DNA from 3 places in the Pectobacterium actinidiae genome. Region 3 is predicted to be linked to each of the others. Evidence: predicted binding sites of a transcription regulator. Region 3 holds the regulator's gene; each other region holds the start of a gene.

Region 1 (3,287 bases), on a different contig from region 3:
TGCTGTTTATCAGGGAATTTAGGATCTGCCCAGCATCGGGCAGCGTGCCTGTTGCCATAACGCAGACTCCCGCACCGTCACGGTGCATTGTAGTGTGGATGATGGATGTTACGTCGCAACGGCCAATGCCGATGGTGAAAAAAGCCCATCCGAAGATGGGCTGAAGCGTTTCCACGGCAACAAAAACAAACTTCTTAGTATTCTGTTGTTTATCGGTCATGGCTGGGTATCAGCACACCCAACCACGCCGAGGTAGATATTAAACGCTGTAATACAGTTCGAACTCAACTGGGTGCGGCGTCATACGAATGCGGTCAATCTCAGATTTACGCAGCTCGATGTACGCTTCGATAGCATCGTCGGTGAACACGCCACCACGAGTCAGGAACTCACGGTCTTCGCTCAGTGCAGCCAGAGCCTCATCCAGAGAACCTGCAACTTTTGGAATCTCTGCTTCTTCTTCCGGCGGCAGGTCGTACAGGTTTTTATCCATCGCATCGCCAGGGTGGATCTTGTTGATGATGCCGTCGAGGCCAGCCATCAGCAGTGCAGCGAAGCACAGGTATGGGTTAGCTGCTGGATCCGGGAAGCGCGCTTCGATACGACGTGCTTTCGGGCTAGCAACCACTGGGATACGGATTGAAGCAGAACGGTTACGGGCAGAGTAAGCCAGCATAACAGGTGCTTCGTAGCCTGGGACCAGACGCTTGTATGAGTTGGTGGTCGGGTTCGCCAGGGCGTTGATAGCTTTAGCGTGTTTGATAACACCGCCGATGTAGAACAGCGCCAATTCAGACAGGCCGCCGTATTTGTCGCCAGCGAACAGGTTAGTGCCGTCTTTAGACAGAGACATGTGGCAGTGCATACCTGAACCGTTATCACCGAACATAGGTTTTGGCATGAAGGTCGCGGTTTTGCCGTAGGCGTGAGCGACGTTATGTACAACATATTTGTAGATCTGAATTTCGTCAGCTTTTTTGGTCATGGTGTTGAAGCGGGTAGCCACTTCGTTCTGACCAGCGGTAGCCACTTCGTGGTGGTGAGCTTCAACAACCAGACCCATTTGCTCCATAGTCAGACACATAGCAGAACGGATGTCCTGTGATGAATCGACTGGTGGAACAGGGAAGTAGCCGCCTTTCAGACCTGGACGGTGACCTTTGTTACCGCCTTCGTATTCTTTACCAGAGTTCCAGTAAGCTTCGATGTCGTCGATAGCAACGTGAGAACCAGAAGTGCTGCTGCCGAAACGGATGTCATCGAACAGGAAGAATTCTGGCTCAGGCCCGAACAGTACGGTATCGGCAATGCCGGAAGAACGCAGGAAATCTTCCGCACGTTTCGCGATAGAACGCGGGTCGCGGTCATAGCCTTGCATCGTGCCTGGTTCAAGGATGTCACAACGAATGATCAGTGTAGAATCTTCGAAGAACGGATCGATCATTGCCGTGCTGGCATCAGGCATCAGAACCATGTCTGACTCGTTAATACCTTTCCAGCCGCCAATCGAGGAACCATCAAACATTTTACCTTCTTCGAAGAAGTCGGCATTGACTTGATGAGCCGGAATGGTGACGTGCTGCTCTTTACCTTTAGTATCCGTGAAGCGTAAATCAACAAACTTCACTTCGTGCTCATTCAGCATCGTCAAAACATGTTCTGCGGACATACTTGGTTCTCCCGATTGGTCATTTATCGTCGTGGAACGAATATCGTTGTGGATTGATGTTGTTGCCGTGAGTAGACTAAAGCTAAAAGTGTGCCAACTTTTTAAATGTGTGCAATGTGTTGCTCCTTGGGGCTTTCTCACGTAAACCCACTGCACCATTATAGTCTAAAGCACCAAAACGGTGCTCCATGTGTGAATTATTGCACCTATTTAGTGCATTCATGTTCGCTTGTAGCGCTTTTGCACCGTGAAAGGGATCACAAAGCACGCAGCTCTAGGTTGTTTATCATAGATGCTTGTGATCTTGTTTAGTCCCTCGATTAATACGTGTACAATAGCGCGCTATTTCTAAATGCCTGAGGCAAAGCTGTGATCGAAAATTTGCGTAACATCGCCATTATTGCGCACGTTGACCATGGGAAAACCACCCTGGTTGACAAGCTGTTGCAACAATCCGGAACGTTCGGTGAACGTGTCGAAGCAACCGAGCGTGTAATGGACTCCAACGATTTGGAGAAAGAGCGTGGAATTACCATCCTCGCAAAAAATACCGCCATTAATTGGAAAGACTACCGTATTAACATCGTAGATACCCCGGGACACGCCGACTTCGGCGGCGAGGTTGAACGTGTAATGTCGATGGTTGACTCGGTACTGCTGGTTGTTGATGCGATGGATGGCCCGATGCCGCAAACGCGTTTCGTGACCAAAAAAGCATTTGCCAACGGTCTGAAGCCAATTGTGGTTATCAACAAAGTTGACCGTCCTGGTGCGCGTCCTGACTGGGTTGTCGATCAGGTATTCGACCTGTTCGTGAACCTGGATGCGACTGACGAACAGCTGGATTTCCCAATCATTTATGCTTCTGCGCTGAATGGTATCGCGGGTCTCGACCATACCGACATGGCGGAAGATATGACTCCGCTGTATCAGGCGATTGTCGATCACGTTTCTCCGCCTCAGGTTGAGATGGATGCGCCGTTCCAGATGCAGATCTCTCAGCTGGACTACAACAACTATGTTGGCGTTATCGGTATCGGCCGTATCAAGCGCGGTAAAGTTAAGCCTAACCAACAAGTGACTATTGTTGATAGCGAAGGCAAAACCCGTAACGGTAAAGTCGGTAAAGTTCTGACTCACCTGGGTCTGGAGCGTATCGACGCGGCTGAAGCGGAAGCTGGCGATATCATCGCAATCACCGGTCTGGGCGAGCTGAACATTTCCGACACCATCTGCGATCCGCAGAATGTCGAAGCGCTGCCAGCACTGAGCGTTGATGAACCTACCGTTACCATGTTCTTCAACGTCAATACTTCACCTTTCTGCGGTAAAGAAGGTAAGTATGTAACGTCGCGCCAGATTCTGGAGCGTCTGAACAAAGAGCTGGTGCATAACGTTGCCCTGCGCGTTGACGAAACCGAAGACGCTGATGCGTTCCGCGTTTCTGGCCGTGGTGAATTGCACCTGTCAGTTCTGATCGAAAACATGCGTCGTGAAGGCTTTGAGCTGGCCGTATCACGTCCGAAAGTTATCAACCGTGTTATTGACGGTCGTAACCAAGAGCCGTTTGAAAACGTGACGCTGGACATCGAAGAACAGCACCAGGGTTCAGTCATGC
Region 2 (3,287 bases), 670 kb from region 3:
CGCAGGTGCGGTGTCGAGAGCGAGCGATGAACCGGAAGTGGTATGAGCAGGTTGAGAAGAAAGCTCAAGATTAAAATGCTCACGCCCCAACAGCACCTCGCCCGATTCCTGCCCTGCTCTCGCCAGCACGGTGGCACGATAAATGGCATGTTCCAGCTCGCGCACATTTCCCGGCCAGTCGTACTGTTCCAACAACGCGCCTGCGTCTGCTGTCAACGCCAGACGCGCTAGCCCCAGCTGTACACGACTACGTTCACAAAAGAAACCCGCCAACAGTGCCACATCCTGACTGCGCTCACGTAGCGGCGGTACGGAAAGCGGGAATACGCTCAGACGGTGGAACAAATCGGCACGGAAAGCGCCATCCAGCACCGCCTGCCGCAGATCGCGGTTAGTCGCCGCCAGCACGCGCACGTTCACTTTCAGGCTACTGTCATCGCCCACGCGCTGGAGATCGCCATACTGCAATACGCGCAGCAGCTTCGCCTGTAACGTCAGCGACAGTTCGCCAATCTCATCCAGAAACAGCGTGCCGTTATCCGCCATCTCAAACTTGCCGGTGCGATGATGGATTGCGCCAGTAAACGCGCCCTTAACATGGCCAAACAGCTCACTTTCCGCTACCGATTCCGGCAACGCGGCGCAGTTCAGATAAACCAAAGGGTGATCCGCACGACTGGATCCACGATGGATCGCCCGCGCCACCAGCTCTTTACCGACGCCGGTTTCCCCCATGATCAGTACGTTCAGGTCGGAACCCGCGACGATATCAACCTCTTTCTTCAGCCGCTGCATCGGTTCCGACAGCCCAACCATTTCCTCCACGCTTTCCGCCGCCGGACTTTCAGCCCGCACTGGCGCGGGCAACTGCCGCTCAAGACGCTCCATCAGCAGCGCGTTACTCAGCGCCGCCGCCGCCATCGCCCCCACCAGCCGGAGTTCTTCATCGCTAAAATGGTCGAACTGACACGGATCCATGCCGTCCACGGTCAACGCGCCGATCAAATTCTGATTGGCGAACAGCGGCAGGCCAACGCAGGCATGTACCTTAAGATCTTCCTGACTGGGGATCAGGCCGTCATACGGATCGGGAAGCTGGCTGTCCGCCGGAAAGCGCACCACGTCGCCCGCGCGGGCAATCGCCTCCAGACGGGGATGATCGGACAGACGAAAGCGTCGCCCCAGCACGTCCGGTGCCAGACCATCGATCGCCAACGGACGGAACAGCTGATTCTCGTAACGCAGCAGCGCCGAGGCATCGCAGCGCAATAGCTGGCGCAGGCTGTTGATTAAGCGTTGGAAACGATCCTGATTCGATAGCCCCATTTGCAGCTCGATAGCAATACGGGCAAGGGCGTTAATAGAGAGCGTCATGGTGTGTCCTAATGACAGAGACTATGTCATTAGGACAATAGAGCAATGATGTCATTTTGACAATTATTTTTTATTAAAACCATATAAATCAATATATTAAAAACTGGCACACTTCCTGCAATCTCTACAGCATATCCCCGACTATGACGACTGAGGTTTCAGAACATGACAATTCACGTTAAGAACAATATCCACTGGGTTGGACAACGCGACTGGGAAGTGCGTGATTTTCACGGCACGGAATACAAAACGCTGCAAGGCAGTAGCTACAACAGCTACCTGATCCGCGAAGAGAAAACCGTGCTGATCGATACCGTCGATCACAAATTCAGCCGTGAGTTTGTGCAAAACCTGATGGCGGAAGTGGATCTGAACACGATTGACTACATCGTGATCAACCACGCCGAAGAAGATCACGCTGGCGCGCTGAGCGAGCTGATGGCACGTATTCCTAACACGCCGATTTACTGTACCCACAACGCGATCGATTCCATTACCGGTCATCACCATCACCCCGAGTGGAATTTCCACACGGTCAAAACTGGCGATACGCTGGATATCGGCAACGGCAAACAGCTGATCTTTATCGAAACACCGATGTTGCACTGGCCGGACAGTATGATGACCTACATGACCGAGGATGCCGTACTGTTCAGTAACGATGCGTTCGGTCAGCACTACTGCGATGAGCACCTGTTCAATGACGAGGTGGATCAAACCGAACTGTTCGAACAGTGCCAGCGCTATTTCGCCAATATTCTGACGCCGTTCAGCCGCTTAGTCACCGCCAAGATCCACGAAGTGCTGGGCTTTAACCTGCCGCTGTCGATGGTTGCGACCTCACACGGCGTGGTATGGCGTGACGATCCTGCTCAGATCATTCATCTGTATCTGAAGTGGGCGGACAGCTATCAGGAAGATCGCATCACGCTGTTTTACGACACCATGTCGAATAATACCCGCATGATGGCTGACGCCATTGCGCAAGGCATTAATGATGTCGATCCCGGCGTCGCGGTGAAAATCTATAACGTCGCCCGCCACGACAAGAACGAAATTCTGACGCAGGTCTTCCGCTCCAAAGGCGTGTTAGTCGGTTCATCCACCATGAATAACGTGATGATGCCGAAGGTCGCCGCCATGCTGGAAGAGATCACCGGCCTGCGCTTCCAAAACAAGAAAGCTTCGGCGTTCGGTAGCTACGGCTGGAACGGCGGTGCGGTAGACCGCGTTCAAACCCGCCTGATGGACGCCGGTTTTGAAACCACGCTGGCGCTGAAAACCAAATGGCGTCCTGATGGTTCAGCGCTGGAAATTTGCCGCAATCACGGCCGTGAAATCGCCCGTCAGTGGGCATTGCACCCGCTGGATGATACGCCTGCTCGTCGCGTCATCTCGCCCGTAAAACAGACCGCTACGGCTCCGCAAAATGTCAATGCCTCAGCCGAAAGCGCCTGCGGATGCAATGAAGTCGCTGCACCACAGCCGACAGCACAGCCAGCGGTACAGTCAGGAAACGGTTGTATGCAGTGCAGCGTCTGCCAGTGGATCTACGATCCGGCGCTCGGCGAACCGATGCAGGATGTCACCCCTGGCACCATGTGGTCGGACGTCCCCGACAGCTTCCTCTGCCCAGAATGTGGGCTGGGTAAAGACGTTTTCAATCCGATTCGCTAGGGAGAGGATGATGCAAGATATCGTGATTATTGGCGCGGGCTTTGCCGCCCGCCAGCTCATCCGACAGCTGCGTAAGCTGGATGCGCACTGCCCTATCCGCCTGATTACCGCCGACAGCGGCGATGAGTACAACAAGCCGGATTTAAGCCATGTGATGAGCCTGCAACAGCACGCCGACGATCTGACCAAGATGTCGGCCGCCGCGTTTGCCGAAGAAAATCGTATCACGCTGCTGG
Region 3 (3,287 bases):
GCAGGTTATCTACACAGTAGAACCCCATATCTTCCAATGCACGCAGGGCGACAGATTTTCCTGAACCTGAACGACCGCTGACAATCATCAGCACCATCTGACGACTCCCCTCTGGCAACGTGATGGCGAATTTTCATTGCCACTGTTTTTATAAAGTGATGTATAGCTAAAAAAATGACGGCTTAGCGCATGGATTGCAAGTATTCTCTGAATCCACCGCGAATCGCCCGTCATCGTGAACATGACAACCATCCGGCTTAACCGGCTTCCGTCATAATCTGGTACAGCTCTTCATCGCTTTGCGCCGCACGCAGGCGTCGGCAAACCGTTTTATCCGCCAGCCGCTTGGCAACAAGCGACAGGGTATGCAAATGGGTTTTACATTGTTCCGCTGGAACCAGCAAGGCAAAAAGCAGATCAACGGCCTGATTATCAATGGCATCGAAAGCGATCGGTTGCTCTAACTGGATGAAGACACCGATGGCACCCAGCGCATTATCGTCTTCCAGCTTGCCGTGAGGAATAGCAATGCCGCCGCCGATTCCGGTGCTGCCCATGCGTTCGCGGGTCAGGATGGCATCAAAGATAATCTGCGAAGGAATATTGAGCTGCTTGGCGGCCAGCTCGCTGATAATTTCCAATGCCCGTTTCTTACTTTGGCAGTGGACGGTGCTTCGGGTGCACTCAGGACGTAATACGGTGCTGAGTTGCAATACGGGATCGTGGTTCATTTTATTTTCACTTAACAACGCTTTCACTTCTGGTGATCCCGACCCACCCGATGGATGGGCCGAGTTTGTTCCTTTGCCAAACGGCAAAGGAGAAAATTAGTGCTGCTTGAGTTTATCTTTATGCTTATTGAGCTGTCTCGCCAGCTTATCAATCAATAAATCTATCGCCGCGTACATATCTTCCGCTTCTGAGGTTGCATGCAGCTCACCGCCATTAACGTGAAGCGTGGCCTCGGCAATTTGCTGAACTTTTTCCACTCTCAATACCACATTGACCTGATTAATCCGGTCAAAATACTGCTCTAATTTGGCAAACTTGCCGTTCACAAAATCACGCAGTGGTTCAGTGATATCGATGTGGTGTCCGGTAATGTTGAGCTGCATAGCGTCTTCCTTCTCTGTTGAGATCAAACCAGTTGTTTACGCTGATTTGATGGTGGGATAGATAAAGACTCTCTGTATTTTGCCACGGTTCGACGTGCCACGATGATGCCCTGATCGGAGAGCAGCGCCGTCAGCTTGCTATCGCTCAGTGGCTTCACGGGGTTTTCCGCTGCAATAAGCTTCTTCACCAACGCGCGGATTGCCGTTGACGACGCTTCTCCGCCGCTATCGGTATTAACGTGGCTGGAGAAGAAATATTTTAGCTCAAAAATGCCGCGCGGGCTGTGCAGGAACTTCTGTGTCGTCACGCGTGAGATGGTGGATTCATGCATATCCACTGCCTGCGCGATGTCTGCCAGTACCATGGGCTTCATGAATTCTTCACCCTGCTCGAAGAAATCCTGCTGCTGTTCGACGATACAGCGGGTTACCTTTAGCAGCGTGTCATTGCGACTTTCCAGACTTTTGATGAGCCAGCGCGCTTCTTGCAGATTGCTGCGGATAAATTGTCCGTCGCTGTCGTTGCGCGCGCTATTGCCCAGCGCCGCGTATTGCTGATTAATCTGCAAGCGGGGAACGCTGTCGGTGTTGAGTTCAACGGACCAGATTCCCTGAACTTTACGTACCAGCACATCAGGGATGACGTATTCAGATTCGCCCGTGTTGATCGATTGCCCCGGACGGGGATCGAGTGATTGAATCAACGCCAGTGCTTCTTTCAGCACCTCTTCTTTCAGGCGTGTGATACGGATCAGGCTGCGGAAATCATGGTTGGCTAACAGATCGAGATGATCGCTGACGATCAGGCGTGCTTCGGCCAGACGTGGCGTGTCGTCGGCGAACTGGGAAAGTTGCACCAGCAGACAATCACGCAGGTCGCGGGCCGCGACGCCAATAGGATCGAAGCGCTGCACGCGTTTGAGTACGGCTTCAACTTCTTCCAGCGTTACGTCGTCGTCACCGATACTGTCAAGAATGTCTTCCAGCGGCACGGTCAGGTAGCCAGTGTTGTCCACGGCATCGACGATAGAGGTCGCAATGGCCGCATCGGTGTCTGAAAACGGTGTCAGCTCCACCTGCCACATCAGGTAATCCTGAAGCGTTTGCGTGGTTTCGCCTTGATAAATTGGCAGCTCTTCATCGCGGTAGTCGGTGCCCGTGCCCGACGGTGTGCCTGCGGAGTAAATTTCATCCCAGGTAGCATCGAGCGGCAGTTCTTCAGGCATGTCCCTTTGCTCAAGGGCTTCACCGGTATCCAGTGAATCGCTGTCTGCCTTTTCAAATGACTCGATTTCGTCGTGCTGATCCGTTTGTTCGAGCAACGGATTGCTTTCCAGCGCCAGTTGAATCTCCTGTTGCAATTCAAGCGTGGACAGTTGCAACAGGCGGATAGCCTGTTGGAGCTGTGGAGTCATGGCCAGTTGCTGGCTAAGCCTGAGTTGCAAACCTTGCTTCATAAATCGCGCTAACGTCCCATAAGTGCTGCAAAGAGAAAATATTACCCTATCAGAGTCGGAAGCCTTCGCCCAGATAGACGCGTTTCACCTGTTCATCGGCCAGAATATCGGTCGGTGAACCGTGGGCGATCAGGTTGCCCTGACTCACGATATAGGCTCGTTCACACACATCAAGCGTTTCGCGGACGTTATGATCGGTAATCAACACGCCAAGCCCGCTGTCACGCAGATGCTCAATGATTTTTTTAATATCCAGTACGGAGATCGGGTCTACGCCCGCAAACGGTTCATCCAGCAGAATGAACTTCGGATTCGCTGCCAGCGCACGCGCAATCTCTACGCGGCGTCTTTCTCCGCCGGACAGCGATTGTCCCAGACTATCGCGCAAATGAATAATATGGAATTCTTCCATTAGCTCATTGGCACGATCTTCCTGCTGTTCGGTCGTGAGATCTTTACGGATCTGTAACACCGCCATCAGATTGTCATAAACGCTTAAGCGACGGAAGATAGAGGCTTCCTGCGGCAGATAGCCGATACCGCGCAGCGCACGTTCGTGCAAAGGAAGCAGGCTGATGTCATCATCGTCAATGACGATGCGTCCTTCATCACGCGGGACGATGCCCACCACCATGTAGAACGTTGTCGTTTTGCCAGCACCGTTCGGCCCCAGCAGGCCGACGATTTCACCAGAATTAACGGTGAGGCTGACGTT

Evidence for each region. The regulator sigma-54, encoded in region 3, starts transcription at its own class of promoters, with help from an activator protein. The targets are predictions, from matches to a motif close to GTTGGCACANNTTTCGCTNT.
Region 1: the regulator sigma-54 is predicted to act here: its motif matches at 1,748-1,767, upstream of glnA (glutamate--ammonia ligase).
Region 2: the regulator sigma-54 is predicted to act here: its motif matches at 1,477-1,496, upstream of norV (anaerobic nitric oxide reductase flavorubredoxin).

What each region holds. Positions count from the first base shown of each region.
Region 1 covers NZ_JRMH01000002.1:614,950-618,236, forward strand. The annotation lists gene glnL (nitrogen regulation protein NR(II)) at 1-58, opposite strand, end outside; gene glnA (glutamate--ammonia ligase) at 260-1,669, opposite strand; gene typA (ribosome-dependent GTPase TypA) at 2,039-3,287, shown strand, end outside.
Region 2 covers NZ_JRMH01000001.1:718,967-722,253, reverse strand. The annotation lists gene norR (nitric oxide reductase transcriptional regulator NorR) at 1-1,374, opposite strand, end outside; gene norV (anaerobic nitric oxide reductase flavorubredoxin) at 1,540-3,051, shown strand; gene norW (NADH:flavorubredoxin reductase NorW) at 3,062-3,287, shown strand, end outside.
Region 3 covers NZ_JRMH01000001.1:45,574-48,860, forward strand. The annotation lists gene rapZ (RNase adapter RapZ) at 1-97, opposite strand, end outside; gene ptsN (PTS IIA-like nitrogen regulatory protein PtsN) at 258-731, opposite strand; gene hpf (ribosome hibernation promoting factor) at 828-1,115, opposite strand; gene rpoN (RNA polymerase factor sigma-54) at 1,139-2,572, opposite strand; gene lptB (LPS export ABC transporter ATP-binding protein) at 2,622-3,287, opposite strand, start outside.